DNA from 2 places in the Alcaligenes sp. Marseille-Q7550 genome. Region 2 is predicted to be linked to the other one. Evidence: riboswitches for the same ligand, from Rfam matches in the RefSeq annotation. Region 2 holds a riboswitch; the other holds the start of a gene.

Region 1 (15,142 bases), on a different contig from region 2:
TCCTCCAGACGCAGCTCCATCTGGTCCTGGAAGCTCAGGTCCGCGGTCACGATCACGGTCTTGCCTTTGGGCACCTTGATCTTCAGGCGGTGTTCCTGCGCCGTGTCGCTGTCGTGGGCGTCGGACTTCAGGGCCCAGCCGTCCTGGCGCGGCAGCTGGATCAGCACGGTGCGGTCTTCGTCCGCCGCTCCCTTGATCTCGAAGCGGTGGTGCCGGATGCGGGTCCAATCCGAGCGGGCAATGCCGTCGCTCACGCGGGTGCGGGACAGGCGGTGCTCCTCGGTCTCCTCGGCGCGGACCTGCACTTTGCTGTCGCGCGCGAAGTAGATCAGACGCTGCTCGCCGGCAGGCAGGCCCGCCAGTTCGGCATCGCCCACGTGGCCGTCGCGCTGGTTGAAGACGGTGATGATGCCCGGCGGCAGCGTTCCGGCCTGCTGGTTGTCCAGCAGGATGGCGGCGGTGGGATGATCTCCGCTCTGACCGCTCTGGTAGACCGACAGGGATTCGGCCTTGAGCTCGGCGTCGACGAAGGGCACGGATACGGTCTGTCCGGCCGGCACGTCCAGGGCCTGCGGGAGGCTGTAGCGCACCTGGGTCAGGCCTTCCTGGACCCGCGCGGCGGGCTCGGGGCTGTAGGGCTGGGCCCAGGCGCGGTCCTCGGCCATTTCGGCCATGACGGGAGCGGCAGGGGCGGGCATGGCCATCCTGGCCGCGTTACCCGCCGCCGCAGTCGCCATGGCGCGGCTCTTGGCCGTGGCCGACTGGGTATCGGCCCTCGGCGCGCGCGAGCTGCCCACCGCGACCGGCAGTTCGGGGCGCTCGTTCCAGTAGCGCTCCAGCAGCCGCTGGCGCAGCACCACGGGCGAACCGGAGCTGAGGGTGACCTTGACGTTCTTCCAGTCCTCGCCGCTGGTGTTCTCGAAGACGGCCCAGGCCTGCAGACGGGCCTTGCCGTCTTCCATCATCAGGCGATAGGTGCTCTTCCAGACAGGGGCGGGAATCAGGTAGGACAGACGGGCCGGGCCTTCGCCGCTCTGGCCCAGGACGATATGGATGTCGCGCGTCTGGTCATTGTTCTGGCTGGCCAGCACCTGGGCGGCCTGTTGCAGCTTTTTCTGCAGTTCGCCGTCCAGCAGCTCCAGGTTTGCGTCCGGGCCGAGCTCCAGCGTCTGGATCTGGCCGTTGCCGGCCAGCACGGACAACAGGGTCTGGGCCGGCCTGTCGCGCGTGGGCGGCGAGCTCTGCACGCCTAATACGGCGCCGCTGACGTTGCGTCCCTGGGAGCTGGCTTTCACCTGCACGCCGCGCAGCGCATGGGCCAGGGCGGCTGGCGAGCGCAGGTCCTCGGCGGAGAAGGGCAGGTTGTCGAAGGTCTCCTTGAGCGGCGCAAGGCCCGAGAGAGTGACCGATTCGATGCGGTGCTTGCCGTCGATGGCCATCAGCGTCTTGAGCACGTCGTCGACCTGGTTCAGGGGCACGCGGATCTGCACGGCGCCGTCGCTGCCTGCCTGCACGCTGCGTTCGATTTCGGCCATGCCGGCGGTGGACAGCGTGATGGTCTGGATTTCGTCGGCCCAGGCGGCGGCGCTGCCGGCCGCCAGCCAGAGGGCCAGCAGGGCGCGGCTCAGGACGCGCAGGCGGGGAGCATGACGACGGGCTGGCGCGGAGTGGGTCATTGGGCGTTTCCTTGTTCTTGCGTTGGCGAGTGAGGCTGTTGGACGCATTATGCCCAGCCTTGGGCGTGCCTGTCTGTGATACGGGTAACAAAACATGCCCCCACGCTGCGCAGGCTCCGCCCGCTTGCTGCCCCCCAAGGGGGCCATTTTTGCCTTGGGGCGGCCCGGCGGCAAGAAACGCCCCTACGCTGCGCAGGCTCCGCCCGCTTGCTGCCCCCAAGGGGGCCATTCTTGCCTTGGGGCGGTCCGGCGGCGAGAAATGCCCCTACGCTGCGCAGGCTGAAAATGGCGCGCCGGTCATCAAAATGCCCTCGGCCTCTGCTAGCATCCCCGTGAGCGGCCGGCCGGCACCGGGGCTGCAATGCAATTCGAGGAAGGACGAATCATCATGATGTGGACGCAATGGGGCGGGGCCTGGGCGGGATCGGCGGCGGCGGTGGGCATGGCGCTGCTGCTGGCGCGGCCAGCCGGCAGCCTGGCCTGGGCGTTGCCCGTCGAGCTGGAGCCGGAACTGGAGCGGCGGTCGCGCGATCGCCATCGCCGCTGGCGGCTTCTGTTCCAGGCGGCGGCCCTGGTCTTGCTGGTCCTGGCGGGATGGCGGCTGCGCCTGACGCCGGCTCTGCTGGGGGCCTGCCTGTTCATCATAGGCGGCCTGCTGCTGGCCTGGATCGATGCCGAGACCGGCTACCTGCCTGATCGCCTGACCCTGCCTTTGCTGTGGCTGGGCCTGCTGACCAATCTGGGCGACACTTTTGCGGCGCTGCCCATGGCGGTCCTGGGGGCGGCGCTGGGCTACGCGGCGCTCTGGGCGATCAATCAGGCTTTCCTGCTGTCCACCGGCAGGCATGGCATGGGCTATGGCGACTTCAAGCTGCTGGCGGCGCTGGGGGCCTGGCTGGGGGCGCCGGCTTTGCCCACCGTGGTGCTGGCCGGCTCCCTGCTGGGCCTGCTGGCGGCGCTGGTCCTGCGCCTGACCGGACGCATGCAGGCGGGGCAGGCCTTGCACTTCGGTCCTTATCTGGTCGCGGGCGGGCTGTTTGCCCTGTTTACATCGTCCGATTTTTTGTAAAAAATCGTCTTAATTTTTCAACATATCGACAAAAACATCCATGTGCCCCATTCCCTGCTGGCATAGTGAGCGCCTGCGGGAATGTGCATGTCGGGGCCCTACCCGCGCCGTATTCCCGCCTTTCTGCCGCAGCACTTCCAATGCACAGGGATACGCCGCACCATAGCGGCGGTCCAAGGGGATACATCCGTGAATCGTCGTGACTTTCTGTTCAGCGCCGCCGCAGCCAGCGTGACCGCGCCCATCTGGTTCAAATCCGCCATCTCGCCCTTGCAGGCGCAGGAACTGGCGCCCAAGGGCGCGCGCATCCACAAGGTGGCCATTTTCCCCGCCATCGGCTTCGCCCGGGTCGGCAATGCCAGCGAATGGTTTCTGGCTCCGGAAGTCCCAGGCCTGATGCCCGAGCCCGAGGGCGGCTTCAAGGACGCCCGGGGCCGGGTGAAGAAGCAGGCCCAGCGATTCCGCCTGTATGGCTATGACGAGCAGGGGCGCGTGGTGCGGGAGCTGGATGCCTCCTTCAAGCCGCGCTGGAGCGTGCACGTGGCCAATACCAAGGCCGCCTGGTATGGCTTCGTGAATGCCATGGACCGTGGCGCCGCGGCTCCGGGCGTGCCCGGCGCGCAGCGCAACGCCTTCATTCCGGCCGCCAAGCGGGCCGCCATGCTCGCCATCGATCCCGGCGTCGTGTCCATCAGCGGCGCCTCGGTCAATGCGCAAGGCACGGATCCGGCCTTCCGCATGCAGGGCATGTTCTGGCAGACGCTGGACGTGCCGTTGGGCCATTTGCGCACGGACGAGCAGGGCCGCCTGTTGGTGTTCCCGGCCAATGGCGTGTCGCGCACGGCGGTCGAGCAGAATCCGGTGCGCGACTTCACCAACAACGACGGTTGGCACGACGATTGGTGCGACGGCTGGGTCAAGGCCACCGTGGAAGTGGATGGTCGCGAGCTGGAATGCGATCCGGCCTGGGTGGTGTCTTGCGGGCCCAAGTTCGCTCCGCAGTTCGAACCCGTCGTGACCTTGTACGATGCGGCGCGCGAGGCCATGATCGCCCTCGGACAACTGCCCGCGCCCACGGACACGGTGTCGTTCCGCCGGGACGTACTGCCCATCCTGCGCCGCAGCGGCCAGATGCAGTGGGTGGCCAGCGCCTCTTTCCTGGGCTCGGCCTGGAATCATGTCGGCGACCTGTCCGACCCCAGGACGCTGGCCCGCCTGGCCGAACCGGGCGAAGTCGCCCGCGAGCAGCGCCGGAAAGTCTTCCAGGCTTTCCGGCGGCCCGATGGCAAGGACTTGCGCGCCGAGGCGCTGCCCATCATGCTGGGCGACGGCATCAATTATCCCGACAGCCCGCATTCCTGGCTGTCCTTGACGCCCACGCAGTACGCCGTCCTGGATCTGTGGGCCCAGGGGCGTTTCGTGAATGACTACCAGGACGAGCAGCTCGACGCCTGCGCGTCGCTGGATGAGCTGCCTTTGGAGTTGCAGCCCGAGGCCCTGACGCGGGCGGCTTTGGACGCATGCTCGGGCGGCGCCTTCCATCCTGGCGTGGAGATCACCTGGCCCATCCGCCACCCCGAACTGTTCCGCGGCCCCAAGCAGACCAGTCTGCCGTTTCGTATCGCGCTGTCCGAACGCCCAGGCCTGATTCAGGACATGGGCTATCAGCTCAATCCGGTCAATGTGTTCAAGGGCAATCCGGAGCGCCCGGATCATGGCGCGCTGGTGGGCCCGCAAGCGCCCGGCGACCTGACCCGCTGGATGGGCGTGCCCTGGCAGGGCGACGCCTTCAGTTGCCAGGCGGTGCAGACGGCGGACGGATTCCCCACGCCCATCTGGTGGCCGGCTCTCCTGCCGGTGGACGTGCTGCCGGAAGCGTGCTACCGGCAGTTGCTGCGCGAGGATCGGAGCGCCGAAGAGCGCTTGCGCTTCTTCCATTCGCGAGTGCCATGGGCGCGTGGTGCGGCCGGCATCGGCTTGCACGTGGAGGCCGGCTATACGGATGGCCTGCGGCGCATGATCGAGCTTTGGACTCGCATGGGGGTCGTGGTAAAACGACCGGGGCCTGCGGGCCTGGCGGGAGTCCCGGAGCAGTTGTACGTGGAAGTGCAGCGCGGTTCCATGGATATCGTCCCGCCGCTGTCGCAGATCGGGACCTGAGGATTTTTTCATGATTATTGTTGTAGGCGCCGGCCTGGCCGGCCTGGTGGCGGCGCGCCGTCTGAGCATGCAGGGCCACCGGCCCGTGCTCGTTGCTTGCGGCGGCCCGGCCGCCGCCCTGGGCGAAACCTTGTCCGAACGCGGTGCGCGCTTCCTGGATGTGCTGGGCTGGGCCGACTGTCTGGACGAGTCCGTGGCCCTGGCCGGCCAAGGCCGTTTTTCCGTCTGGGGCGCAGCGGGCCTGCGCGCCGTGCAGGACGAAGACGGGCAAGGTTATCTGGTGGACAAGGCCCGCCTGGAGCAGGCCCTGGCCGAGCGACTGAGGGACGATGATCTCGAGTGGCGGTCCGCCCGCGTGCTGCGCCTGGAGCACGTGCCGGACGGCGTGCGCGCCATGCTGGACGATGGGGCGGCGCTGGAAGGCCAGGCCCTGATCGATTGCACCGGCAGGGCGGCCCTGTCCGCCGGCGAGCTGGCCGATCGCCGCCGCCTGGACAGGCTGGTCGCCGCCTGGCGCGTGTTCGATCTGCCGGACGGCGCCGAGACCTTGGCGGCCACCCTGGTGGAAGCGGTGGAACTGGGCTGGTGGTATATGTCGCCCATGCCGGGCCGGCGCATGATGCTGGCGCTGTTTTCCGATTCCGATCTGCTGCCCGATGGCCTGAGCCGGGACGGCCGGGTCTGGGCTGGTCTGGCGGCCTGCACGGATGCGGTGCGGGTGCGGCTGGAGAGCCTGGGATTGGACAAGGCGTTGGATGGCCAGGCTCCCGCCGTGTCGGCGGCGGCGACCTGCCTGGTGTCGCGCTTCGTCGAAGGCCGCATTCTGCGCGCCGGCGATGCGGCGGCGGCCATGGACCCCCTGGCCGCCAATGGATTGGCCACGGCGCTGTGGAGCGGCGTGCACGCGGCCGATGCGGCGCTGGCCTTGCTCAAGGCAGATGCCGAGCCGGCGCGCCGCTATGAAAAAGATTATCTGCTGGGGCTGGTGCGGCATCTGAATTCCCAGCATGCCCTGTACGGTGCGGAGCAGCGCTATGCCGCCCAGCCATTCTGGCAACGCCGCCACCGGGCTTTGGACTAGGCTGCAGTCATTCAGCCGGCTGGCGGAAGCGGCGGTACAAGGCCAGCAGCCATGCCGCCAGGCCGGCCAGGAACACTCCCATGCCGATCAGCATGGGCGTAGATTCCAGTTGGGCCGGTACGTGCTGGTTGGCGCGCAGCACCAGCCAATGCACGAAAGCCAGCAGGGCCACCACCAGCAGCGACAAGGACTGCAGCCAGCCGGATAGATAGCGCAGGCTCTCGGGCCGGCGTTCCTCGCTCAGCCAGTAGTCGCGCTGCGGGATATTGATGGCCTGCGCAGGCAATTTCTGAAACAACGCACCCAGCAAGGCGGCGCCCAGAGGCAGCGCGGCCATCAGAATCATCATCAGGGTCACATAGGCGGAGCGTTCCAGGAAAGCGTCGGGCCGCCCCTGCATGTCGAAATGCGAAGCCACGACGGCGGGCAGGGCGTGCTGCGTCCACCATACATACATGATGGCGGCAAAGCTCGGGATCAGGGTCAGGTGCATGGGCGGCTCTCCAAAACCGCAGTGTATCGCCAGCTGCGTCCAGCGTGCGTGAAGAAATATCGACGATCATGCCCGGCCTTTCTCGTCCTCGCGCAAGGTGCTCAAGCACCTTGCTTGCTGGGCGGGACAAAGCAAAAAGCCGGCTGTCTTTCGACAACCGGCTTTTTGAGGAATCTGGTGCCCAGGAGAGGACTCGGTCACACGGGCGCGACCCCGGCCGGGCCTGCATGCCCGGCCTTTCTCGTCCTCGCGCAAGGTGCTCAAGCACCTTGCTTGCTGGGCGGATAAAGCAAAAAGCCGGCTGTCTTTCGACAACCGGCTTTTCAAGGAATTTGGTGCCCAGGAGAGGACTCGAACCTCCACACCTTGCGGCACATGGACCTGAACCATGCGCGTCTACCAATTCCGCCACCTGGGCATTGAGTTTTGATCTGCATCTCGACTCAAGAATTAAATTATAGACTCGAATTTTCATTTTTGGCAAGCGTAGCTTGGCCATATTTTTTCTTTTTGAGAAAAAAGTTTGATTTTGAGCTGCAGTATGTTTACAGTTATATCGTACGATATAACTTAAGAGGGAAAGCATGGAACTGAATCCGATGGAGGCCGAACGCATGCTGCTCGACTTCGGGCAGGGGCGGAAATACACGGCCAGGGCCATGCAGTTGATGCTCATGGCCTTGTTGCGGGACGGGGAGACGCACGGTTATCAGCTGATCCGGCGTTTGGCCCAGCTCAGCCACAACAGCTACGTGCCCAGCGCCGGAGCGGTTTACCCCGCCTTGTCCTATTGTGCCGGGCAGGGCTGGGTGCATGTGCAGGAGCAGGGCCGCCGCAAGCTGTACAGCCTGACCGAAGAGGGGCGTCGTTATCTGCAGGGCCAGCAGGACAAGTGTGATTATCTGCTGCAGTCGCTGGCCTATCGCGCCCGCAAGCTGGTGTGGATGCGCCAGATGCTGGCCGAACAAAGCGACCCGGACGATCTCCAGGCCGCGCAGGAGCAGACCGGCTGGCTGCCTGAGTTCGTGCAGATCCGCCACACCTTGAAGAACGCTTTGTTTGAACAGTCCACGGCCAGCTTTGAGCGTCAGCGCGAAGTCGTCGCCATCCTGGAGCAGGCCGTGGCGCAGATACGGAATCTACCTAAGGAGTCGTGAAGATGCAGCCCCATGAAGACACGCAAAAAGTGTCGCACCCCTTGAAACTGCGCCTGTTGACCGTGACGGCGCGCCGCATGCTGGGTCCGGACCTGGTGCGCATCACGCTCAGCGGACCCGACCTGGCCGGCTTTCATTCGCCGGGCTTTGACGATCACGTCAAATTGATTTTTCCCGATCCGGGTCAGAAAGTTCCGCGCCTGCCGCAACTGGGCGAACGCGGCGTGGTGTTCCCGGCCGGCCAGCCCAAGCCCGCCATGCGCGACTACACGCCGCGCGCCTGGCGTGCGCATGAGCAGGAACTGGATATCGACTTCGTGCTGCACGGGGAAGGCCCGGCCTGCCAGTGGGCGGCCGCCGCACAGACCGGCGACAAGCTGGGCGTGGCCGGCCCGCGCGGCTCGTTCCTGATCTCCACGACCTTTGACTGGCATGTGCTGATCGGCGATGAAACGGCGGTGCCCGCCATGGCGCGCCGCCTCAAGGAGCTGCCGGCCCAGGCCAAGGTGCAGGTGTTCGTGCTGGCGCGCAATCTGTTGACGCTGGGCGCGCTGGAGGCGCCGGAGCATGTGCCGGTCAACTGGGTTCCGTCGCTGGCCGGGCAGGCCGGCTTGCTGGACGCCGTACGCGCCGCGCCGGTCCTGGAAGGGCGGGGCTATGTGTGGATTGCCGCTGAATCAGCGGCAGCCAAGGCTTTGCGCCAGTACTGGGTGCAGGAGCGCGGACACGACAAGAATCTGGTCCGCGCGAGCAGCTATTGGCGTCAGGGCGATGCCGCGGTGCACGAGCACCACGATTAAGCCGCCTGGCGATCCTGGTCGGGCAGGGCGCGCAGCCGCCCGTCCAAGTTCAGGACCGGCTCCAGGTCTGTGTCCAGTTCCGTGTCCACATCGGACAGGCGATGGCGGTCGATCAGGCGGGCGATGGCGTCCATGTTCAGCAGCAACAGGCTGTCGATCTCGGCACGGAACGTGGCCCAGTAGCCGCCGCGGCAGCTCGAGCCAAGCCAGCGCGGTTCGTAGGCGCCCAGGACGACGGGCTGATGTTCCTTGAGAATGGCCAGGCGGGAACAGCCAGGACGGGCCTGGATGCGGTAGCGGCGCTGTCCCAGCGTCAGGTGGTAGTAAAACGGTGCAGGCATGAAACGCTCCTGTTTAGCTCTTGGAAGGATTTCCGGGTGAGCAAGTTGGATTAAAAGACCCGTTGGATGCGCCGGGCGCATCCAATAAAAAACCCGCCGGCGGCGGGTTGCTGTGCAGATCCCGTGAATTGCCGAAAGGCCGTATCCTGTATCCACCTTGTGCGGGTACACAGGTTGGCATGGGTAGCCCCAACTCTTGATACGGGAATAAGCATAGAAGCGTTTGTGCGCATGCGCAAGGCGCGCTGGTATCCGTATGTGAAAAACTGGAACGCCTGCAAAATAAAGTTTGCATTTTCTGAAAGTCGTGTTATAGTTCTTTTCTGCCCGGCTGATTGGCGTTTTTTTTGAAAAGCGCAGCATTACAAGCAGCAATTAGCGGTCAGAGCCCAGGTGGCGGAATTGGTAGACGCGCATGGTTCAGGTCCATGTGCCGCAAGGTGTGGAGGTTCGAGTCCTCTCCTGGGCACCAGATTCCTTGAAAAGCCGGTTGTCGAAAGACAGCCGGCTTTTTGCTTTATCCCATCCAGGAAGCAAGGTGCTTGAGCACCTTGCGCGAGGACGAGAAAGGCCGGGCATGCAGGCCCGGCCGGGGTCGCGCCTGTGTGACCGAGTCCTCTCCTGGGCACCAGATTCCTTGAAAAGCCGGTTGTCGAAAGACAGCCGGCTTTTTGCTTTATCCGGCCTATGCGTTCACTCAGGCGACGCGGCGGATGCGCGCGCTGGAGCCGCGGCCACGGGTATGGCGAAATACATCCTTGGGGTCGTCATCGACCCAGGGCACCAGCTCGATCTTGACGCCGAAGTTTCGTTTCTCCGCTTGTTCGTTGATATAGCGCAGCGTGGAATAGTCTTCCAGGGCGAACCCGACCGAATCAAAGATCGTCACCTCGCTCCGGCTGCGGCGGCCCGGCGTCTCTCCTGCCAGAACCCGCCAGAGTTGTTCAACCGCAAAGTCGGCGGGCATCTGTTGCAGGTCGCCTTCGATGCGCGTCTGAGGTTCGTATTCGACGAATACGCGTCCTGCACGCAGGACGTCGGCGTGCAGTTCGGTTTTTCCAGGGCAGTCCCCGCCAACGGCATTGATATGCATGCCCGGCTCGATCATGTCAGGCGTGAGAATCGTGGCGCGGGCCTTGTCGGCAGTGATCGTGGTCACGATATCGGAGCCTTGCACCGCCTCTGCTATCGATTCGACGCGCCGGATGGACAGGTCGGCGTATTCGGCCAGATTGCGCATCAGCTTGGCAGTGGCGCCCGGGTCGATGTCGTAGGCCGCGATTTCCCGAATGCCAAGATGCTTGTGAAAGGCCAGCGCCTGGAATTCGCTTTGTGCGCCATTGCCGATCAGCGCCATGCGGCGTGAGTCGGGGCGCGCCAGGGCGCGCGTCGCCATCAGCGAGGTGGCGGCGGTGCGCAGGGCGGTGGCCACGGTGAGCTCGGACAGCAGTATCGGATAACCGGTCTCGACCTCCGCCAGGACGCCGAATGCCATGACGGTATGCAAGCCGCGCGCCGTATTGCGGGGATGGCCGTTGACATACTTGAAGGCATAACGGTGGGTATCGGAGACGGGCATCAATTCGATCACGCCTATGTCCGAATGACTGGCGACGCGGGCCGATTTGTCGAATTCCGGCCAGCGGATGAAGTCGCTTTCTATGTTGTCGGCCAGATCGGCGATGAAGGTATCGACGCCGATCGTTTCGATCAGTTGCGACATGGTGGACACATCGATGAAACGCGTCATGGTTTGACTCTCCTTGGAATGAACCCCCGCCTGCCGGACCAGTACGCCGGAGGATCAAGTTGCTGGCGACGAATCCCGCCCGCGTGCTTGCTCCTCGCGCTTCCATGGGCGTACCAGCGTGCTCTTGCCGAACAGGCTTTCCACCAGGTCAACGACAAGTTCGGCGGTCTGGTTGCGGATGTCGAGCGCGGGGTTGAGTTCGACGATGTCGAGCGAGGCCAGCCTGCCCGTGTCCGCGATCATTTCCATGCAGAGCTGCGCTTCGCGGTAGTTGGGTCCGCCCCGCACGATGGTGCCGGTGCCGGGGGCGATCTCGGGATCGAGAAAATCGATGTCGAAGCTCAGATGCAGGTGCACCTTGTCGGCGTCTTCCCCGTCCAGTCCCGCCAGAGCGCTGCGCATGACCTCGCGCATGCCCAGCTCGTCGATGGCGCGCATGTCGTAGACCTCCAGGCCGAGCTGCTGGATCATGCGTTTCTCGGCTTCATCGACGCTGCGCAAGCCGATCTGGCAGACCTCGCCAGGCCGCAGTGCAGGCCTTGCTCCAGACATGCCTGTGAGCGCCGCGGGTCCCAGTCCATACAGATTGGCCACCGGCATGCCATGGGCATTCCCGCTGGGAGAGATTTCGGGCGTATTGGAGTCCGAGTGCGCATCCAGCCAGAGCACGCGCAGGCGTTTGCCTGCCGCGCGGCAGTAGCGCGCCACGGCGCTGATGGATCCGGTCGCCAATGTATGGTCGCCGCCGAGCATGATGGGAACGCGGCCTTCGATCAACTGCGTATGCACGGCGTCGTGTGCGGCCCGGTTCCAGGCTATGCATTCGGCCAGGTTGCGCAGGCCTTGTGCTTGCGGATCCCGGGCGCCCTGCGGATTGGGCGGGCCGGCCAGGTTTCCTAGGTCGCGAACGTCGACCCCGAAGCGTTTCAAGGCGGGCCCGAGCTGCGCGACACGCAGCGCGTCTGGACCCAGGGACGCGCCCAGCCTGGTTGCGCCTACATCGGTGGGCACGCCGATCAGGGTGACTCGGGTCAAGGGTTGGTCGGGGCTGGTGGGAAATTGATGGTCGCTCATTTTTGGACACGGCTCCTCATGAAAGTACAGACAGCATGCGCGCAACATCGTTTCCATCCGTACATGCGCATAGCATCCCACGGAAGAGAGACAAACAAAATGGCAAATTCTGCTGTCACATTGCATAATTATTGCCATTAAGTCAGGTTGGATTGGCAAAATGAACAGTCTGGACAAGATCGACCAGCAATTGATCGCGCATTTGCGCCACAACGCGCGCGCAAGCGTGGCCACATTGGCGTCGCGCCTGGGCGTGTCGCGGGGCACCGTGACCAACCGCCTGAACAGACTGGAGGAGCGCGGCGTGATCGTGGGCTACACCGTGCGTTTGCGTCCCGAGACAGAAACCGGCGGTTTGCATGCATGGATGGGCGTCGCGATCGAAGGAAACGACGCCCGTCGCGTGGCCGCATCCTTGCTGGGGGAGCCTAGCGTGCTGGCCTTGCACGCCACCAATGGACGATGGGACCTGCTGGTCGAGCTGCAGGTGGCGACCTTGCCGGAGTTGGCTCATGCACTTGAGCGGATACGGTTGATCAAGGGCATCAGCAATTCGGAAACCAGCATCCACCTGGAGACCCTGCGCGCCGCGCCCGACGCCAGATAGACGCAGACCTGTTGTCGGTGTCATGGCTGATCTGAAAGAAGACCGGCTGTCGAAAGACAGCCGGTTTTTCTATGAGCTGTGCAGGCTCGGGGATTCGCCCAGGATAACCCGATCGAAGAAGTCTTCCTGCCCCATCTGTCCGCCCTTGAGCACCAGCTCCAGGCCGTGCAGCTCGTCGTCGCTGTGGCATTGGCATAGCGAGACGCCGGGGCTGACCTGGCCCAGATGGCTCAATCCCCAGATGCCCAGCGCTTGCGTGCTCAGGCTGGACGTGTCGCCGCCGGCGATGCACAGGCGCGACAGCATGTCCTCGCGCCGCAGACGTCGCGCCAGGCCGCCCACCAGCCGTGCCGTATCCTGGGATACAAGGTCAACCGGCAGGGGTGACGAGGCGTCGGCCGTACGCGTTTTCAGCAAGGTGTGGCGGCCTTGCTGCAGCATGCGGCAGACCGTCTCCTGGAGTTCCTGCGCGTAGGTCGGCGATTGATGCAATTGCCGTGGATCCAGGTCCAGCACCGTCGCCTGGCGGCATCGCGCCACCTGCATGGCAGTGACGGGCGACTGGCTGCCCACGACGATCAGAGCCGGCTTGGCCGCGGCCTGGAGGCTGGTCTGCGACAGGGGCGTCAAATCGCCTTGCCGGCTCAAGTAGGCCTGGGCGACGCTGCTGGCGCCTGCTGCCAGTACGGTGCCGACATGGCTCAGTTCCTCCAGCAGCGCACCGGCGCGGGCGATATCCTCGTCCCGGCTGATGTCCAGCACCGGATGCAGATGGCCCTGCCGTACGGCGGCCTGCAGCCAGGCGTCCGTCTGCCCGCGGCTTGTCCAGTCCGGCCTGCCGTATTCCGTGTAGGGCATGGCGATCAGGTTCGTCAGCCCTTGCGCCTGCAGGTGCCGCAACAGGTCCGCTTCCTGCATGGGGGTCACGGGATGACGGCTCATGGTGGGATGGCGATCCAGCCTGTGCGCTTCGCCGTCCTGTCCCGCCCGTGCGAACAGATTCCCGAAAACGCAGTAGCGTCCCAGGCTCGGTTGCCCGCCCAGGATGGGCGTCACCGGAACCTGGGCGGCCGGACGCAGGCAATCCAGGGCTGTGGCGATATTGCCGACTTCCGGGCCGCTGTCGAAGGTGGAACAGATCTTGTAGTGCAGCACCTGCGGCTGCAGCGCGGCGAAGAAACGGGCGGCGGGCTCCAGGACGGCGCGCATGCGGGCCGGTTCCAGTGAACGGGTGGCGCCGGCCAGCCCTACGGCCTGTACGCCGGCCAGTTGCGCCAGGCGTCGCTGGGTTGGCGTGCCCAGCAGCAGGACGGCGCGCAGGCCGCTGGCTCAAGGTGGCCAGGGTGTCGCTGGCGCCGGTGAAGTCGTCGCCGTACCAGGCGTAGCGCGGGCGGAGTGGACCGGAAGTCATGTGCATCCGCCTGGTCAGGCCACCTTGGGACCGAAGAATTCCAGCGCGTGCGCCAGCTCGGGGCAGGCGCGCGCCTTGTCCTGCAGGGCAAGGCCCTGGCCGGCCGCTTCCCAGGCCTGGCGCAGGCTCAGCACGCCGGCCTGCGCGCCGTCCGGATGGGCCAGGATGCCGCCGCCGGCCATGAACAGCACGTCCGTGCCGCCGGCGGCCTCCCAGGTCGCGGGCACGGTGCCGGCCCATTGGCCTGACGACACCACGGGCAATACGCGGTCGTCGCTCCAGTCGTCCAAGCTGTGCAGGCAGTGCGCGATGGCTTCGCGCACCTCGGCGTCGGGCTGGGCGAATTTGCCCTCCAGGCCGTGGACGTGGATATGGTCCGCGCCGGCCAGTCGCCACAGAGTCTGGTAGGCCGAGACGGAAATGCCCAGCAAGGGATGGCGTGACAGTGCGCCGTAGCCGTTGCGATGGGCGTGCAGGGCCAGTCCGGTGTGGCGGCGCAGGGTCTGCAGCGCCGAGTAGCCCACCCAGTTCTGGCTGACCATCACGCAGCTGCCGCCTTCGCGCTCGACCAGATCGGCATGACGTTTCATGGCGTCGGTCTCGTCGCTGATGTTGAAGGCGTACATCACATGCTTGCCGCTGCGCTGCTCGTGGTCCCGGATTACGCCCATCACGGCCGGTATGCGTTCATCCAAGGGAGAGTGCGCCGGATCCGCGCAGACCTCGTCGTCCTTGATGAAGTCCACCCCGGCCCGGCATAAGGTTTCCACCAGCTGGACGATGTCCGGCGTGCGCAGTCCCACGCTGGGCTTGATGATGGTGCCGACCAGGGCGCCCTGGTCCACGCCTGTGCGCCGGCGCGTGCCCGCAATGCCCAGGGCCGGCGCATCGAAGCGGCGGCGATAGTGGGCGGGCAGCTCCAGGGATTCCAGGCGCAGGCCCGTGACCTCGCCCAGGTCGAACAGATTGCCGGTCACGCAGGCCGCCAGCGTGGGCAGGTTGGCGCCGATGTTGGCGATGGGGAAACGGATGTCCACCTGTGCGCGCCGCCAGGGGCCGCGTATGCCGCGCCGCTCCAGCAGGGCATTGGACAGGCTGGGCAGCGGCGCGCTGTCCAGCTCCAGGATGCGTTCCACGGTGGCGCGGGCCCGTTCGCGCAGTTCGTCGGTCTCGCCGGCCACGCGGGTGAAGGTGCCGCAGGACTGTTCGCCGGCGATCACTTCGGCGACCTGTTCAGGCGGCAGCGGGGTTTCGATCAGATAGCGGGCAAGAAAGGTGTCGGTGTTCATGGCGGCGCCTACAGCGTGGCCAGGTCGGGGAAGGGGCGCACGGGATCGCGGCCATCCCAGCCTTCGGAAGCCTGGCGGATCAGGGTGAACAGCTTGCCTTTGGGGCCGGCCACTTCCGACAGCTCCACCACTGCGCCGGGATGGAATTCGGTGTCGAAGTAGCAGAAGCGGCCGCGCTCGCCGACCTCGCCGCTCATCACGACCTTCAGGCCATGGTCCAGGGCGCGCTGCAGA
Region 2 (15,142 bases):
AGTTCTGCGCCGAGGCGCGCGCGTCCGTGCCCCAAGCCTGGGCCGAGCCGGCCAGGGCCTGGGCATTGGAGCCCAGGGCGGACGCATCGGCCTGCATGGCCTTGGCGCCCGCGCCTACCGCCATGGAACGATCCTCATGCGCGTCGGAATCCGCCCCGATGCCGATAGCTTCGGCTCCGTGGTAGACATACTTCTTGCCGTCATTGCCCAGGTCGACTTCTTCGACCCAGCCGGTATTGGCCTTGTCGCCCACCGCGACCGAGCGGTGCCCCGGCGCGGTCGAAGCCGAACCAACGCCGACCGAATTGTTGGAACGCGTACTGCTGCCCGCGCCCATGGCCAGCGAACTGCTGCCGGCCACATTGGCATTGACGCCCAAGGCGGTCGACGAGCTGCCCGACACCGTGGCGCCGGTGCCCAGAGCCTGGCTGTCCTTGCCGGCCTTGGTCACGTGCGCCCCCACCCCGATGGCCGTGCCGCGTATGCCTTCGTCATAGGCATTGCGGCCCATGGCGATGCCCTCCAGGCGATTGACGCGCGCCGTATCGCCGATGGCGATGCCGCCGTGCGCATACTCATTGGCGTCGGCCATGACCTCGGAGTTGTGTCCCAAGGCCACCGCGAAATTGGCATTGTCCGCGGTGCGCGCGCCCTGACCCATCGCAATGGCGCCTTCCGCTTCCGAAGCGGCGCCGGCGCCCACGGCGGTGGCGCCCAGGCCGACCGCAGCCGTATTGGCGCCCAAGGCCGTCGTCAGGTTGGCTTCCAGCAGGCCGCCCGCCGTCGAGTTCAGGCCGATGGACGTGCTGCCATCGCCCGATGCGCGGGCGATGGGGCCAATGGCGATGGCATCCGAACCAGTGGCGCCATCATTGTTGATATTGGGATTGGAATTGGGCGAATTCACGCTGACGTAACGCATGCGTTTTTCCATCAGCGAGGATTCCAGGCTATCCAGTTGTCCTTTGTTGACGGCGTCGGACGCCGCCGTGCCGGCGGCCACATTGGTGATGCGCACCGGCGCGCCCGTGGCGCTGTCCAGGTCGATCAAGGTGCGGTCCGTGTTGGAGTACGTGACCGCGTTCAGGCCGGTGACCGCGTCGGCAACGCCCGTACGCATGGCCTGCAAGGCCGAGCCCACCGAACTGTAGTTGTGATCGACGCCATTTTCATCCCGGATCGTGAAGACCGGCCCGGTCATCACGCCATTGGCGTCCCAATCCAGATTGCCGCCAATGACGGATTCCAGATTGCCATGCAGTTGCTTGAGCTGGCTGACGTTGACCGCATCCGTGTCCAGACGGCCCGCCGCCACATTGCTCAGGCGACGCTCGCCGTTCACCGTGCCGAAGGAAACGCTGGAGGAAGGCAGAAAGGCGCCGCTGGGCGCGCCATAACCAGCGCCGGTGGTGGCGACCGACTGCGAATTGGCGCCGATGGCCACGCTGTTGGAATGCGTCACCCGCGCTTTGTCGCCCAGAGCCACGCCGCCGCCGGCAGCCTGGGTCGCAGTACCGGCATAGACCAGCGCCTGATTGCCGATGGCGATGCCGCCTATGTCGTAGTCCGCCACGGTGGCCTTGGAGCCCAGGGCCACCGAGCTGTCAGCGCCCGAGCGGGAACGCTCGCCGATCGCCACCGCATGCTGGGCGTTGACTGCTGGCGCCAGAGGATCCCCGGTACCCGTCTGACCGGGCAGGTAGTTGGCGCCATAGCCAATGCTGATGGTGCGCTCGCCAGTCAGGCTCTGGCCGGCCTCACGGCCGATCGATACGGTATCGTCGCCGGTCACGCCGCTGCCGGCTTTGTAGCCCATGGCTACGTTGTAGCCGCCCGACACGTTCTGGCCGGACAGGCCGCCCACGGACACGTGACCGAAGCGGTTGCCCACCACCGGAGAGCTGGAATTGGCGCCTGCGCCCTCGCCGATGGCCACGCCGCTTTGCGTATTGCTGACCGCGCCCGCGCCCAGAGCGACCGAGTTGGAGCCCACGGCGCGCGCGCCGCTGCCGCCGGCCAAGGAAGCGCCGCCGCTGGCCTGAGCCGTGGCGCCCAGCGCCGTGGCGCCGGCGCCGCCGGCGCGCGCGCCCGCGCCCAACGCCGTACCGGAGGCAGCGTGCACCGAGGCTCCCGAGCCCAAGGCCGTGCCGCTCACGCCGTCTTGCGTAATCACGGCGCCGTTCCCCAGTGCAACACCGTTATCGGCCAACAGGGCGACGTCAGCCTGATTGCCGATGGCCACGGCATTGTCCGCCTTGGCCATGGCCTTGTTGCCGATGGCAACCGTGTTGTCCACATCCAGAGGACTGGTGGCTTTGCCGGCCTCGCTGCCGATCGCAACGTTATTGCTGCCTGCAATCTGCTGGCCTGCCTGGTTGCCCAAGGCGACCAGACCCGCGCCCGTACTGCCGGTTCCCGCATCCCTGCCCGCAGACACGCCCTTCGTCCCGGTATTGCCCGTACCGCCGCGCGCGCCCAGGGCGCCCGTTTCCTTGCCAGCCGCCTGCGCCTGCAGGCCGGCTGCCAACGCAGCTTCACCCGCCGCAGAGGCCTGGGGTCCGATGGCGATCGCATCCGTGCCGCCCGCCGTCGAATCCGCCTTGGTGGAGTTGGCATGGAAATACTTCATGCCATTGCCCGAATTCAAGGCGTTGTAAAGTACTTTGCCGGAAATCGCTTCCGTGCTGGTGGCGCTGACCACGCCGTCCGCCAGCCCCGATATCTTGTTGTTGTTCACGTTGACGGCGCGCAGGCTGCTGGCGCCGGTGGCCGTCAAGGTCCCGGTAGTCACGCCGCTGGCATTCAATTGATGTGCCTGCACGGCGCCGTTGATGATGGCACTGCCTGCGGTCAGTTGATTGGCGACGGTGGCGGAGTCGGCCTGCAGATTGCCCTGCACCACCGCCGAGCCGGCGCTGAGCTGGCCGGTGAATTCCCCGGTCGCGCCCTTGATGGCGCCCGTAGCCGTCACTGAATCAACCGGCAGGTCGGGGTTCAATGCAACGGTCACCTCGCCGTTGTTCTGTGTCAGCGCAATATTGCTGCCCGAGTTCAGCGCGAAGGCGCCGCCGGGCGCCACATGAAAGGCGGCTCCGTTGTCCACGCTCAAGTCCCAGCCATCCACAGCCTGGGCAGCGGCCGGACGCGCCAGCAGCCCCGCGCTCAGCAGCGCCAGCATCACGGCGCCCAGCTTCCAGCTCAATCCCTGAGTCGGCCCGAAAGCCGCATCCATCCCCATCGTCGTCCCGGTGCTGCGCTTGCCACGGGCTTTGGTGTTCTCAGCCACGGCAACAAACGTACCGGTCTGCTCACTCCAAATCGACTTATAGACTTTGTTCATGATCTCTACACCCAAAAAGGAAATTAGCGGTGCGCCCTCCCCGCCTCCCCTCCGCGCGGCCGCGCGTCGATGTTTTTCAGGCGCAACAAGTCCCCTCGCCCTGGTTCCGGCGATAAATTGGATTTGTCGTGTTGGAAAGACTTACTGAATCAACTGGATGGATTCAGACGGTTTTATTTTCTTACCTTCTCAGAAACCAAACTTTTGATTTCCTGCGAAAGACTTTTGATTTCCCGCAAATCAACATCAAGAACAGTTAATTTTCTAATTTAAAAATTGATTCAAAGTTTAGTACGGTGCCGGCGTCGGTAGATGGACGGGGAGAAGCCGCTGTACTGCCGGAACGCCGTGGCGAAGTTCGCAGGATTGATGTAGCCCGACTCGGCCGCCACGCTGGTGACGGCCAGGTCTGTTTGACTTAGCAGAGTCATGGCATGGCGCATGCGCGTTGATCGTACGAAATCGTGCACCGTCAAGCCGGTCGTCTGTTTGAATTCGTCATTCAAGCGCCGCTCGCTGGCGCCAAAGAGGGCCGCCAGGTATTCGGCGGACAGGGGCTCGGACAGGTTGTCGCGGATGTACTGCTGGACGGCTTCAACCATGAGGTTGCGGGGCAGGTCTTCTTCCCGGCGAATGATATTGTCAGATTCCTGACCAAGTTCTTTTTCACGATCGGCCTCGCGCAGATTCAAATGCAGCCTGAGCCGCTCCACCACCAGCTTTTCGTCAGTCTTATTGAAAATGAAATCGCGCGCGCCGCTGCGCAAGGCCTGGAGCTGGCTTTCCGCGCAGGCGACCGAGGACAGGAACAGCACGGGAATGGCCGCGGTCAGAGGATTGGCGCGCAGCATGCGCATGAACATGTCGCCGCGCAGACGAGGCAATTCGTATTCGCTCAAGACGATATCGGGTCGCAGAGACTGGCAACGCGCCAGGCCCTGCTGGGCGTTCAGCGCAAAACTGATGCGGGAGAAGCAGGACCTCAGCAGGGCCGTCAGTTCGGAGACCCCTTGCCGGTTCGGGGGTTATGACCAGGATGTGGGCATCAGACGTGGCATACATGACAATCAACCAGAAAGGGCGAGCGAAACGCTCTTGTTCTTAGCTGATTAACATTCTAATTACTAAAAAACTGATTCCATTACTTTTTACTTTAATTGACTTTTCCCCATTTCAATAAATTTCAATAAAAAATTACATTGTTTCGTTGCGTTACTCATAACACATCGAATTCAAATTCAAATGCAATGAAATAATTCCACAATCCATTATTTCGTTCTTAATTTTTCACAAACATTGCTGAAATGCAAAAAAAGATACTAAACAACACAAAGTTCAGGCAATAAAAAACCCCGCTTAGGCGGGGTTTCGATTTGTGGCGCCGGCGTCACTGGTCATGGATGCAGGCATATCCAGCTTGCGCCAGCACCTCCAGAGGCCCCAGCTCGCGCACGATGTCGATCTGTTCGGGGGTGCGCACATAGATGCAGCCCGCGTAGGACAAAGCATTGATGGAAATACCTTCCACCAGTTCCGTGGAGCGCGGCACCACCAGCATCCAGCCGCAGCCTGCCAGCACATTATGTGCAGGCAGCAGGCCGTCCTGGCCGGGCTTCAGGTCCAGCAGGGAGCAGGCCTGCCTATGGGCCTGCAACAAGCTGTCGGCCAGCAAGGCTTCGTCGTCCGTATCGGCCAAGCGGATGAAGCAATGCGCAAACGGCAAGGCCGCATGGCGACGGGTGGCGCCGGGCGCGGCGCCGGCCGGCAGGCCGTCCAGGTACAAGGCCAGAGTCCCGTTGCCCGGCGCCGCCGGCACCCATTGCGTATGCTTATGACGCTGGCTGGCGCCGGCAGGCCCGCCGCCGTTGTAAAAGCCCAGGCCGCCGCAGGCCGCCAGGAAATGCGCCAGCACGCGCAGATCCGTGTCGCGCAAGGGGCTGAGCTGCTCGGAAAACACCTTGTCCGCCAGCACCAGATGCAGCTCGCACACCGCGAACTTGTTCAGCACGATGTTGTGCGTGGCGCTGGCGTCATCCACGGTCAGCGCGGGATCCGGAGGCAGGAAAGGATTGAAGTTGGGATCGCGCGGGCCGCCGGGAATGGACACCTTGGCGGCGTCCTTGGCCGCCAGCGTGGACACCCAGCGCACATGAAAGGGCAAGCCCTGTTCAACGATCAGTTCCTCCTGGGCCTGCACGGGCAGCAGGTCGCCGCTGGCCAACGCCGACTGGCTCAAGCGTTTCAGACGCTGCAACAACTCCTCGTTCATGACTCCTCCTTGCGTGTTCAAGTTGTATAGTGACCCTTATTGTAGGCAAGTCGAGGCCCGAAACCTCCGCTGCCCCTTCATCCGGTTTTTTCCCTTCTTTTTATACTCAGGAGAACTTTATGTCCGGCATCCGCCGCATCGCCAGCCCGCTGCCATTGCCCTTTTCCCGCGCCACCATCGCCGGCGGCTTCCTGTTCCTGTCCGGCCAGATTCCCTATGACGCACAAGGCCAGGTGGTGCGCGGCTCCATCCAGGACCAGACCCATGCCGTGTTCGATCGCCTGATCGAAGGCCTGGCGCTGGCCAACGCCACCCTGGCCGACGTGGTCAAGGCCACGGTGTGGCTGTCGGACATGGCGCTGTTCGAGGATTTCAACAAAGTCTATGCCGAGCGCTTCGGCGACACGCTGCCCACCCGCTCGCTGGTGCAGGCCAAGCTTGCCAAGAACGTGGACGTGGAAATCGAAGTCCAGGCCTGGATCGGCGATCGCGCCTGATCCATCCGCCTTCGGACAAGACACAGAAAATAACGCATGAGCTCCAGGGCTATGGCACACTGGACCTTCCATTCATAGCCAGGACACTCAAGGAGAATTCCATGCGTTTCTTTGCCTTGACCCGCGGCGGCCTGCTGGCCGCCGCCCTGCTGGGCGCAGGCCTGACCGGCGCCCAGGCAGCGGACGCAGCCGCTTCCAATTCCCAGGCCTCGGCCATCAAACGCTATGCCAGCGATTCGCCCATGCCCTTCTCGCGCGCCGTACAGGCCGGGGGCTTTCTGTTCCTGTCGGGTCAGATCCCCATCAACGACAAGGGCGAGATCGTGCGCGGCAGCATCCAGGACCAGACCAACGCCGCCCTGGACCGCATCGAAGAAACCCTGGCGCTGGCCGGCGCGGACCTGAGCAATGTGGTCAAGGCCAATGTCTGGCTCTCCGACATGGCCTTGTTCGACGAATTCAACAAGACCTACAAGGAGCGCCTGGGCAGCAATTTTCCCACCCGCTCGCTGGTGCAGTCCAAGCTGGCTGCCGGCGTGGACGTTGAAATCGAATTCCAGGCCTGGATAGGCGACAAGGCGCCGCCCGCCCAGAAATAACGCCACTATAGGCATACGGATATGAGCGACCGCGACCCTGCCCACGCAGCTTGTATGGCACACTAGGCGCTCATTCAAGAATGAAGCATCCCGCGCCAGGCTCTCGAGCCTGGCGTTTTCATGCCTTTTCGGAATTTCCATGATCTACGCGATTACCGCTCTGTTCGTCTTTCAACTGCTTGGCGAGATCCTGGTGCAGGCGCTCTCCCTGCCCCTGCCCGGCCCTCTGGCCGGCATGCTGCTCCTGGCCGTGGCCTTTTTCCTGCGCGGCGGCGTGCCCGCCGCCATGGAACAGACCGCCGGCTCCATGCTGCAGCACCTGATGCTGCTGTTCATTCCCGCCGTCACCGGCGTCATGATGTACTTTGACCACGTGGCCAAGGAATGGCAGCCCTTCCTGATCGCCACGCTGGGCGGCACGCTCATCACCCTGGTGGTGACCGCCGTGGTGCTCAACCGCCTGCTGAAGAATCATAAGGAAGACCAGAAATGAAAGACGGCCTTTTCCAGATCTGGGTCTTCCTGTCCAGTTCGCCCCTGCTGTGGCTGGCGCTGACGTTCTCCGTCTATGCCGGCTCGGTCTGGGTGTACCGCCAATGCGGCAGCACGCCCTTTCTGCTGCCCATCCTGACTTCCGTGGTGGTGATCGTCAGCCTGCTGCTGCTGACCGGCACGCCCTACCCCGTCTATTTCGAAGGCGCCAAGTTCATCCACTTCCTGATCGGCCCGGCCACCGTGGCCCTGGCCGTGCCGCTCTACAGCCAGCTGCGGCAATTGCGCAGGATATGGAAGCCCGTCTGCATCGCGCTGCTGATCGGCTCGGTGACCGCCATCGTCAGCACGGTGCTGATCGCGTGGGCGCTGGGCGCGTCCCTGGAAACCGTGATCTCGCTGGCGCCGCGCTCGGCCACCATGCCCATCGCCATGGCGCTGGCCGACCATTTCGGCGGCCAGGCCTCGCTGGCGGCGGTGGCCGTGGCCATGACCGGCATCGTGGGCACCATCGTCGCCCCGCCGCTGCTCAATCTACTGCGCATCGACCGTCCCGAGGCGCGCGGCTTCGCCGTGGGCGTGACCGCCCATGCCATCGGCACGGCCCGCGCCCTGCAGGTGCATGAAACCATCGGCGCCTTCTCGGCCCTGGGCATGAGCCTGAACGGCATCCTGACCGCCGTCCTGATGCCCTTGCTGCCCTTTCTGCTGCGCTGGCTGGGGCTGGTGTAGCCGCTCCGTCTGTCAGATCCGCGACGCGGTCAGCGCCACTCGTCGCGGTATACGAAGCGCGGCATCTGCCAGTTCAGGCGCAGGGCCAGCATGCGGAAGCCCAGCCCGATGGACATGGGCGCCAGCAGGGCCACGTAGGGATTCAGGTCCAGGTGCATGGCGCCCAGGTACAGGGCGCCGGTCAGCATGGACACGCTGGCGTACATTTCCTTACGCAGCAGCAAGGGAATGTCGTTGCACAGGATGTCGCGCAACACGCCGCCGGCGCAGCCGGTGATCATGCCGCTGAGCAGCACCACGGTGATGGGCAGGTTCATCTCCAGGGCGATCTGGCAGCCGATCACCGTGAACACCACCAGGCCCATGGCGTCCAGCAGCAGGAACAGGCTGTGCAGGCGGCGCATGACGGGCGCGATCAGCGCCGTCAGCAGGGCCGCGCCGGCCGTGATCCACAAGTATTCCGGGTGCTTCACCCAGGTCAGCGGGTAATGTCCGAGCAGGACGTCGCGCACCGAACCGCCGCCCAGAGCGGTCACGCAGGCGATGGTGCACACGCCCACCCAGTCCATGTCGCGACGGCCGGCGGCCAGCGCGGCGGTCATGGCCTCGGCCGTGATGGCAATGATGTAGAGCACAAGTAAAAGCATGGCGGTCAGGCATCCAACTGGTTGATAAGGCGCCGGTAGCCGCGCAACATCAGCAGCCCCGGCAGAGCGATCAGCACGGTGCAGATGAAAAAGACCGGCCAGCCCAGGGACTGGACCAGCACAGGCGTCAACGGCCCGGCCAGGTAGGTGCGCCCCACCGCCGACAAGGCCGACAACAAGGCGAACTGGGTGGCCGAATAGCCCCGGTTGCACAAGGCCATGAGCAGCGCCACGAAAGCCGCCGTGCCCAGGCCGCCGCACAGATTCTCCAGAGCCACCACCACGCTCATCAGCACCATGGAGGGACTGCTCTGGACGGCGATGAACCAATAGCCCAGGTTGGAGACCGCCTGCAGCAGCCCGAACACCATCAGGGCCCGGTACAGTCCGAGCCGCGCCATGACGGCCCCGCCCAGCAGGGCGCCCACCACCGTGGCGGCCAGGCCGAACACCTTGTTGATGGTGCCCACTTCCGACAGCGAAAAGCCGGCGGCGCGGATGAGAAAGGTGGTGGACAAGGCCCCGGCGAACGCGTCGCCCAGCTTGTAGAGCACGATCAGCAGCAGTATGCCCCAGGCGCCGGGCCGCGAAAAGAACTCGGCCAGCGGGGCGGCGACCGCTTCGGACAGGCTGCGCGGGGCGCGGCTGTCCAGCTCCGGCTCGGGCGAAATCAGGGTGACCAGCGCGCACAGGGCCATGAACAGGCCCATGAGCAGATAGGTGTTGGACCAGCCCAGCCAGCGGTCGGCCAGGATCAGGGCCAGGCCGCCGGAGGCGATCATGGCCAGCCGGTAGCCCATGACCTTGACGGCGGCCCCGGCGGCGCGCTCCGGCGCGCGCAGCACATCCGTGCTGTAAGCATCGAAGGCGATGTCCTGCGTGGCCGAAAGAAAAGCCACCCACACGGCCAGCAGGGCCAGGGCGGTCAGATGCGTGCCCGGAGAGAACAGGCCCATGGCGGCGATCGAGGCCGCCAGCAGAAGCTGCGTCAGCAGGATCCAGCCGCGGCGCCGGCCCAGGAAAGGCGGCGCGTAGCGGTCCACCAGGGGCGCCCAGAGAAACTTCAGCGTGTAGGCCGAGCCGACCAGCGTCAGAAAGCCGATTTCAGTCAGCGAAACATTCTCGACGGTCGCCCAGGCCTGCAGAGTGCCGGACACCAGCGCCAGGGGCAGGCCGCTGGCGAACCCCAGAATCAGCAGAGGCAGGACTCGGGGACTGGCGTAGACATGGGACACGGACAGCCTCAGCGCTGGGAAGAGAGAAAATGAGGGGATTCGAAGCGATACACCGCCAGGGTGCTGCGCCAGCCGGGCAGCACGCGCACCTCGGCGCGGTCATTGAAGGCCGCGCGGTGCGTGATGCGCAGGCCCAGCGAACTGGCCAGGTCCTGGAAGTCCTTCATGGTGCACAGGTGGATGTTGGGCGTGTCGTACCACTGGTAGGGCATCTCGCCGGTGACCGGCATGCGCCCGCGCAGGATGGCCCAGCCATGCGGCCAGTAGCCGAAATTCGGAAAGGACACGATGCCGTAGCGGGCGACGCGCGCCATCTCGCGCAGGATGTGCTCGGTATGGTGCATGGACTGCAGCGTCTTGGACAGCACCACGGTGTCGAACTGCAGGTCGCTGAACAGCGCCAGCCCTTCTTCCAGGTTCTGCTGGATGACGGGCACGCCGCGCCGCACGGAAGCGATCACGGACTCGTCGTCCAACTCCACCCCGGTGCCCGCGACCTGGCGCGTATCGCGCAGGTGGGCCAGCAGGGCGCCGTCGCTGCAGCCCAGGTCCAGCACCTGCGAGCCGGGTTCTATCCACTGGGCGATGCGCAGCAGGTCCTGGCGCAGCGCAGGCTTGTTTTCCGAAATGACAGCAGACATCAGGCCAGCACTCCCGTGGTACGTTGACGCGCCGGCAGGCCCAGCGATGACGCGATCTGATCATAATACCCCTGCACGATGGCGTGATAGCGGGCGTCCTCCAGCAGGAAGGCGTCATGCCCGTGCGGCGCATCGATTTCGGCGTAGGTGACCTGGCGGCGGTTCTTGAGCAGCGCCTGCACGATCTCGCGCGAGCGCTCGGGCGAGAACCGCCAGTCCGTGCTGAAGGACACCACCAGGAACTTGGCCCGGACCTGTTCCAGCGCCTTGGCAAGGTCGCCCTGGTGATGGCGCGAGGGGTCGAAATAATCCAGGGCCCGCGTGATGATCAGGTAGGTGTTGGCATCGAAGTAGCGCGAGAACTTTTCTCCCTGGTAGCGCAGGTAGGACTCGACCTCGAACTCCACGCCATAGTTGTAGTGGAACTCGCCGCCTTCGGCGGGCGCGCGCTGGGTGCGGCCGAATTTCTCGGCCATCACGGTGTCGGACAGGTAGGTGATGTGTCCCACCATGCGCGCCACGGCCAGGCCGGCCTTGGGCACCACGCCATGCTCGTAGTAGTTGCCGCCATGGAACTGGGGGTCGGACAGGATGGCGCTGCGCGCCACTTCGTTGAAGGCGATGTTCTGGGCCGACAGGCGCGGCGTGCTGGCGATGACCACGCAATTTTCGACGCGCTCGGGGCAGCTGATGGCCCAACTGAGCGCCTGCATGCCGCCCAGCGACCCGCCCATGACGGCGGCGAACTTGCGGATGCCGAAATAGTCGGCCAGGCGCGCCTGGGCGCGCACCCAGTCCTCCACGGTCAGCACGGGGAAGTCCGCGCCCCAGGGCTTGCCCGTGGCCGGATTGATGCTGGACGGGCCGGTCGAGCCGAAGCAGGACCCGATGTTGTTCACGCCGATGACAAAGAAACGGTCCGTGTCCACGGCCTTGCCGGGGCCGACCATATTGTCCCACCAGCCGCGGTTCTTCGGATCGTCCTCGTAGTAGCCGGCGACGTGGTGCGAGGCGTTCAGGGCGTGGCAGACCAGGACCGCATTGCTGCGTTCGTCATTCAGGCGCCCATAGGTTTCCACGGCCAGTTCATAGCCGGGCAGCACCTGTCCGCTGCTCAGGCGCAGGGGTTCGTCAAAGGCGATGAGTTCGGGTTGCACGGGGCCCACGGAGCCTTCGGGGATCAGACCGCAGGATGGGCGAGACGCGCCGTTGTCGGCGCAAGGGACGGATTCAGTGGCCATCAGGACCTCTTTAGCTGGATTTATGGAGCGCCCGCAAGCGGATCAGGCAAATCGGCGCAAAACGTATAGCGGGAAAGTTTAGCACTGCGCCCGCCCGGCGTCCAAATCAAGGGAAAGGCACCGCCAAAAATGACCTACGGTATCCGCAGAAAATCCTCAGTGCTTTGATTCAAATCATTATTTTCAGGCTTATCAGTATGCCGGCTGCGGTAGAAATTAGTTACATTGCCCCGATGTCCACCACGACCGCAAAAGGAATAGCTTTACCGTGACGCACTTAACTTCACGCGAGCAGTCCTGCCTGAACTGGGCTGCCCATGGCAAGACCAGCTGGGAAATCAGCATCATCCTGGGCATCACTGAACGCACCATCAACTTCCACTTCCAGAACGCCTACGCCAAGCTGGGCGTCTACAGCCGCCAGGCGGCCATCACCCTGGCGCTGCAGCAGCGCCTGATCAGCGGCGATCCGACGAGCGAGCCAAGCCGTCAAAAAAGACCTTCGCCTGCTCGGCGTCCGGCGTCTTCCCGGAATCCGTCATGACAAAGCCCTCCACCAGCCAGCCGGGCTCCACGCGCACCATGCCCTGCATGCGCAGGACCGTGCCGCCCACGTCGCGTCCCATGGAAAAGATTTCACCGGGCGCGGGCAGGGCCGGCGGCGCCTGGCCGGGCGCCTGCCCGGCGGGCACGAACTTCTGGCGCAGCGAATCCTGGACGGCCTGATAGAGCCGCATCCGGGCCGCCTCGTCCTGCTGCAGCTCCGGCGGCAGCAGCGCATGGCCCACGGTGTAGATCTGGCCGCCGGCGGCGGCCGTGGTCAGGTAGAAATCCAGCCTGTGGCGTTCGAAATCCAGCGGACGGTGGCTGGTGACGGGCTTGCCCGGCAGCATGGCCGGCAGGTCCGTATGCTCGAGCCGGACCTGGCGCCAGTTGAACTCCGGACTGCAGGCGGTCAAGGCCAGGGCGGCCGCCATCGCGGCCAGGGTGCGCCAGATAAGTTTCATGATATTTCCGTATCCTGTCTCGTGCTTTTGCCGCGGCGGCGCAGCGCCGGCTTTATACTCGCCTTCCAAAGAACCAGTTCCAAGCCCGCCGATCTCATGCAACTTAACAAAGCGGACGGGCTCGGACTACTATTTATAATCGGGCAGATGCCCATTGAACAGCCCCGGACCACGCGCCCGATCCTGAAAGTGGGAAACACCGACATGACGACCAGCCACCACCGCCAGCTTGCCCTGCAACAGAATCCCGACATCCTGCGAGGCATTTTGCGCGGTATCGAAAAAGAAGGCCTGCGCGTGGACGCGCAAGGCCGGCTGGCCCGCACGCCCCACCCGCAGGCCGTGGGCTCGGCCCTGACCAATGAACGCATCACCACGGATTACGCGGAAAGCCTGCTGGAGCTGATCACCCGGCCGCATACGCGGGTCGAGGACCTGCTGCAGGAGCTGCGCGACATCCACACCTTCGTGGCCGGCAAGCTGGACCAGGAAATGATCTGGAACCAGTCCATGCCCGCGACCCTGCCGGACGAAAAGGACATCGCGATCGCCTGGTACGGCACGTCCAACACCGGCATGCTCAAGCATGTCTACCGGCGCGGCCTGGCCGAGCGCTACGGCAAGACCATGCAGTGCATTGCCGGCGTGCACTACAACTTCTCGCTGCCCGACGCCATCTGGCCGCTGCTGGGCGCGCCGGGCGAGAGCCTGCAGGACCAGCGCTCCAACGGCTACCTGGCCCTGATCCGCAACTTCACGCGGCACTCCTGGCTGCTGATGTACCTGTTCGGCGCTTCTCCCGCCCTGGCCTCCAGCTTTCTGCACGGCCGGCCCAGCACCCTGGACCATGTTGACGCCGACACCCTGACCATGCCCTGGGCGACCAGCCTGCGCATGAGCGATCTGGGCTACCACAACAAGGAAGCCCAGGCCGAGCTGCAGCTTTGCTACAACGACCTGGACACCTTCGTGATGCGCATGTATCACGCCGCCGTCACGCCCTGGCCCGACTACGAGAAGATCGGCACGCATCGCGACGGCGAATGGATACAACTGAACACCCACATCCTGCAGATCGAGAACGAGTACTACTCCAGCATCCGCCCAAAACGCACCACGGCCCGTTGCGAGCGGCCCGCCACGGCGCTGGCCCAGCGCGGGGTGGAATACATCGAAGTGCGCTGCATGGACATAGACCCCGAATCGCCCGTGGGCATCTCCGAGCAGACCTGTCGCTTCCTGGACACCTTCCTGCTGTACTGCGCCGCCGAGGACAGCCCCTACTTCCCCGACGGCGGCTATTGCCAGGACAGCAAGAACAACTTCGCCACCGTGGTGCGCGAAGGACGCCGCCCCGGCCTGACGCTGATCAACCAGCAGAAGCAGGTCGTCACCCTGCAGGATTGGGGCCGCGACGTGCTGCAGGAGCTGCTGCCCTACGCCCGCCTGCTGGACCAGGCCCTGGACACCCAGGCCCACACGCAGGCCGTGCAGGCGCAACTGGGCAAGCTCGTCGATCCCGAACAGACGCCGTCCGCCCAGTTGCTGGCCCGCCTGCGCGAAAGCGGCCTGAGCTTCCACGATTACTCCCTGCAACGCAGCCGCGAGCACCACGCCGCCCTGCTGTCCGAGCCGCTGCAGCCTGCCGCACAGGCCGCCTACGAGGAACAGGCCGCCGAATCACTGCTGGAACAGGCGCGCATCGAGGCGCGCGACGAGGTTCCCTTCGAAGAATACGTGCGGCTCTACGAACGCAACCTGGTCCCGCCGGAACTGCAGCCCGACTGACCTCTCCTCTCCAACCGCCCGGCCCTGCCGGGCGGTTTTCATTTCCGCCTTGCTGGAAGCACCAGCCTGTCCGCTATGTCCCTGCGCTGGGCCGGGTCATTCCGTCTGCGCACACAAATTGTTATGTTATAACATCACAATTTTTAACGACCAAGCGCAGAAAACCATGCAAGCCACTCCCCGTCCCTTGTCGCTGGCCCTGGCCCTGACGATCAGTCCCCTGGCCCAGGCGGCCGGCCAGCCGCCCGTCGCCCAGCTGGAAGCCATCCGCATCTCCGCCAGCCCGCTGGCGTTGAGCCAGCAGGAACTGCTCTCGCCCACCACGGTGCTGCAAGGCCCCAGCCTGGACCTGCGCCGCGCCGCCACCCTGGGACAGCTGTTGGACGGCGAGCCCGGCATCCATTCCGACACGTTCGGCGCCGGCGCCAGCCGACCCGTGATCCGCGGCCAGACCGCGCCGCGCGTCAAGGTATTGAGCGACGGATCGGATGTCATGGACGCTTCGGCGGTTTCGCCCGACCATGCCGTTACGGTGGACACCTGGCTGGCCGAACGCGTGGAAGTGCTGCGCGGGCCTGCCGCCCTGCTGTACGGCGGCGGGGCCATCGGCGGCGTGGTCAATGTGCTGGATCGCAAGATCCCCAGCGCCATTCC

What was found. A riboswitch is a leader RNA that binds a small molecule or an ion and turns the genes downstream of it on or off. The one in region 2 is predicted to bind S-adenosylmethionine.
Region 1: another riboswitch for S-adenosylmethionine. It lies ahead of ACWPWO_RS09365 (hypothetical protein); the one in region 2 lies ahead of metX (homoserine O-succinyltransferase MetX).

The regions. Positions count from the first base shown of each region.
Region 1 is NZ_CBCOPU010000002.1:3,325-18,466, reverse strand. It holds gene ACWPWO_RS09405 (DUF4139 domain-containing protein) at 1-1,676, opposite strand, end outside; gene ACWPWO_RS09400 (prepilin peptidase) at 2,065-2,745, shown strand; gene goxA (CTQ-dependent glycine oxidase GoxA) at 2,935-4,905, shown strand; gene ACWPWO_RS09390 (NAD(P)/FAD-dependent oxidoreductase) at 4,916-5,986, shown strand; gene ACWPWO_RS09385 (hypothetical protein) at 5,994-6,479, opposite strand; tRNA gene ACWPWO_RS09380 (tRNA-Leu) at 6,813-6,897, opposite strand; gene ACWPWO_RS09375 (PadR family transcriptional regulator) at 7,064-7,636, shown strand; gene ACWPWO_RS09370 (siderophore-interacting protein) at 7,639-8,436, shown strand; gene ACWPWO_RS09365 (hypothetical protein) at 8,433-8,777, opposite strand; SAM-I-IV-variant riboswitch at 8,892-8,985, opposite strand; tRNA gene ACWPWO_RS09360 (tRNA-Leu) at 9,165-9,249, shown strand; gene ACWPWO_RS09355 (ornithine cyclodeaminase) at 9,475-10,527, opposite strand; gene rocF (arginase) at 10,582-11,601, opposite strand; gene ACWPWO_RS09345 (Lrp/AsnC family transcriptional regulator) at 11,771-12,208, shown strand; gene ACWPWO_RS09340 (four-carbon acid sugar kinase family protein) at 12,278-13,528, opposite strand; gene ACWPWO_RS09335 (ribulose-bisphosphate carboxylase large subunit family protein) at 13,634-14,908, opposite strand; gene ACWPWO_RS09330 (VOC family protein) at 14,917-15,142, opposite strand, start outside.
Region 2 is NZ_CBCOPU010000001.1:451,761-466,902, reverse strand. It holds gene ACWPWO_RS02165 (ESPR-type extended signal peptide-containing protein) at 1-3,340, opposite strand, end outside; gene ACWPWO_RS02160 (helix-turn-helix domain-containing protein) at 3,622-4,275, opposite strand; gene ACWPWO_RS02155 (ATP adenylyltransferase family protein) at 4,728-5,609, opposite strand; gene ACWPWO_RS02150 (RidA family protein) at 5,729-6,106, shown strand; gene ACWPWO_RS02145 (RidA family protein) at 6,349-6,705, shown strand; gene ACWPWO_RS02140 (CidA/LrgA family protein) at 6,845-7,198, shown strand; gene ACWPWO_RS02135 (LrgB family protein) at 7,195-7,929, shown strand; gene ACWPWO_RS02130 (trimeric intracellular cation channel family protein) at 7,959-8,576, opposite strand; gene ACWPWO_RS02125 (muropeptide transporter) at 8,582-9,811, opposite strand; gene metW (methionine biosynthesis protein MetW) at 9,820-10,452, opposite strand; gene metX (homoserine O-succinyltransferase MetX) at 10,452-11,693, opposite strand; SAM riboswitch at 11,683-11,761, opposite strand; gene ACWPWO_RS02110 (response regulator transcription factor) at 11,962-12,237, shown strand; gene ACWPWO_RS02105 (hypothetical protein) at 12,152-12,700, opposite strand; gene gshA (glutamate--cysteine ligase) at 12,905-14,488, shown strand; gene ACWPWO_RS02095 (TonB-dependent receptor domain-containing protein) at 14,655-15,142, shown strand, end outside.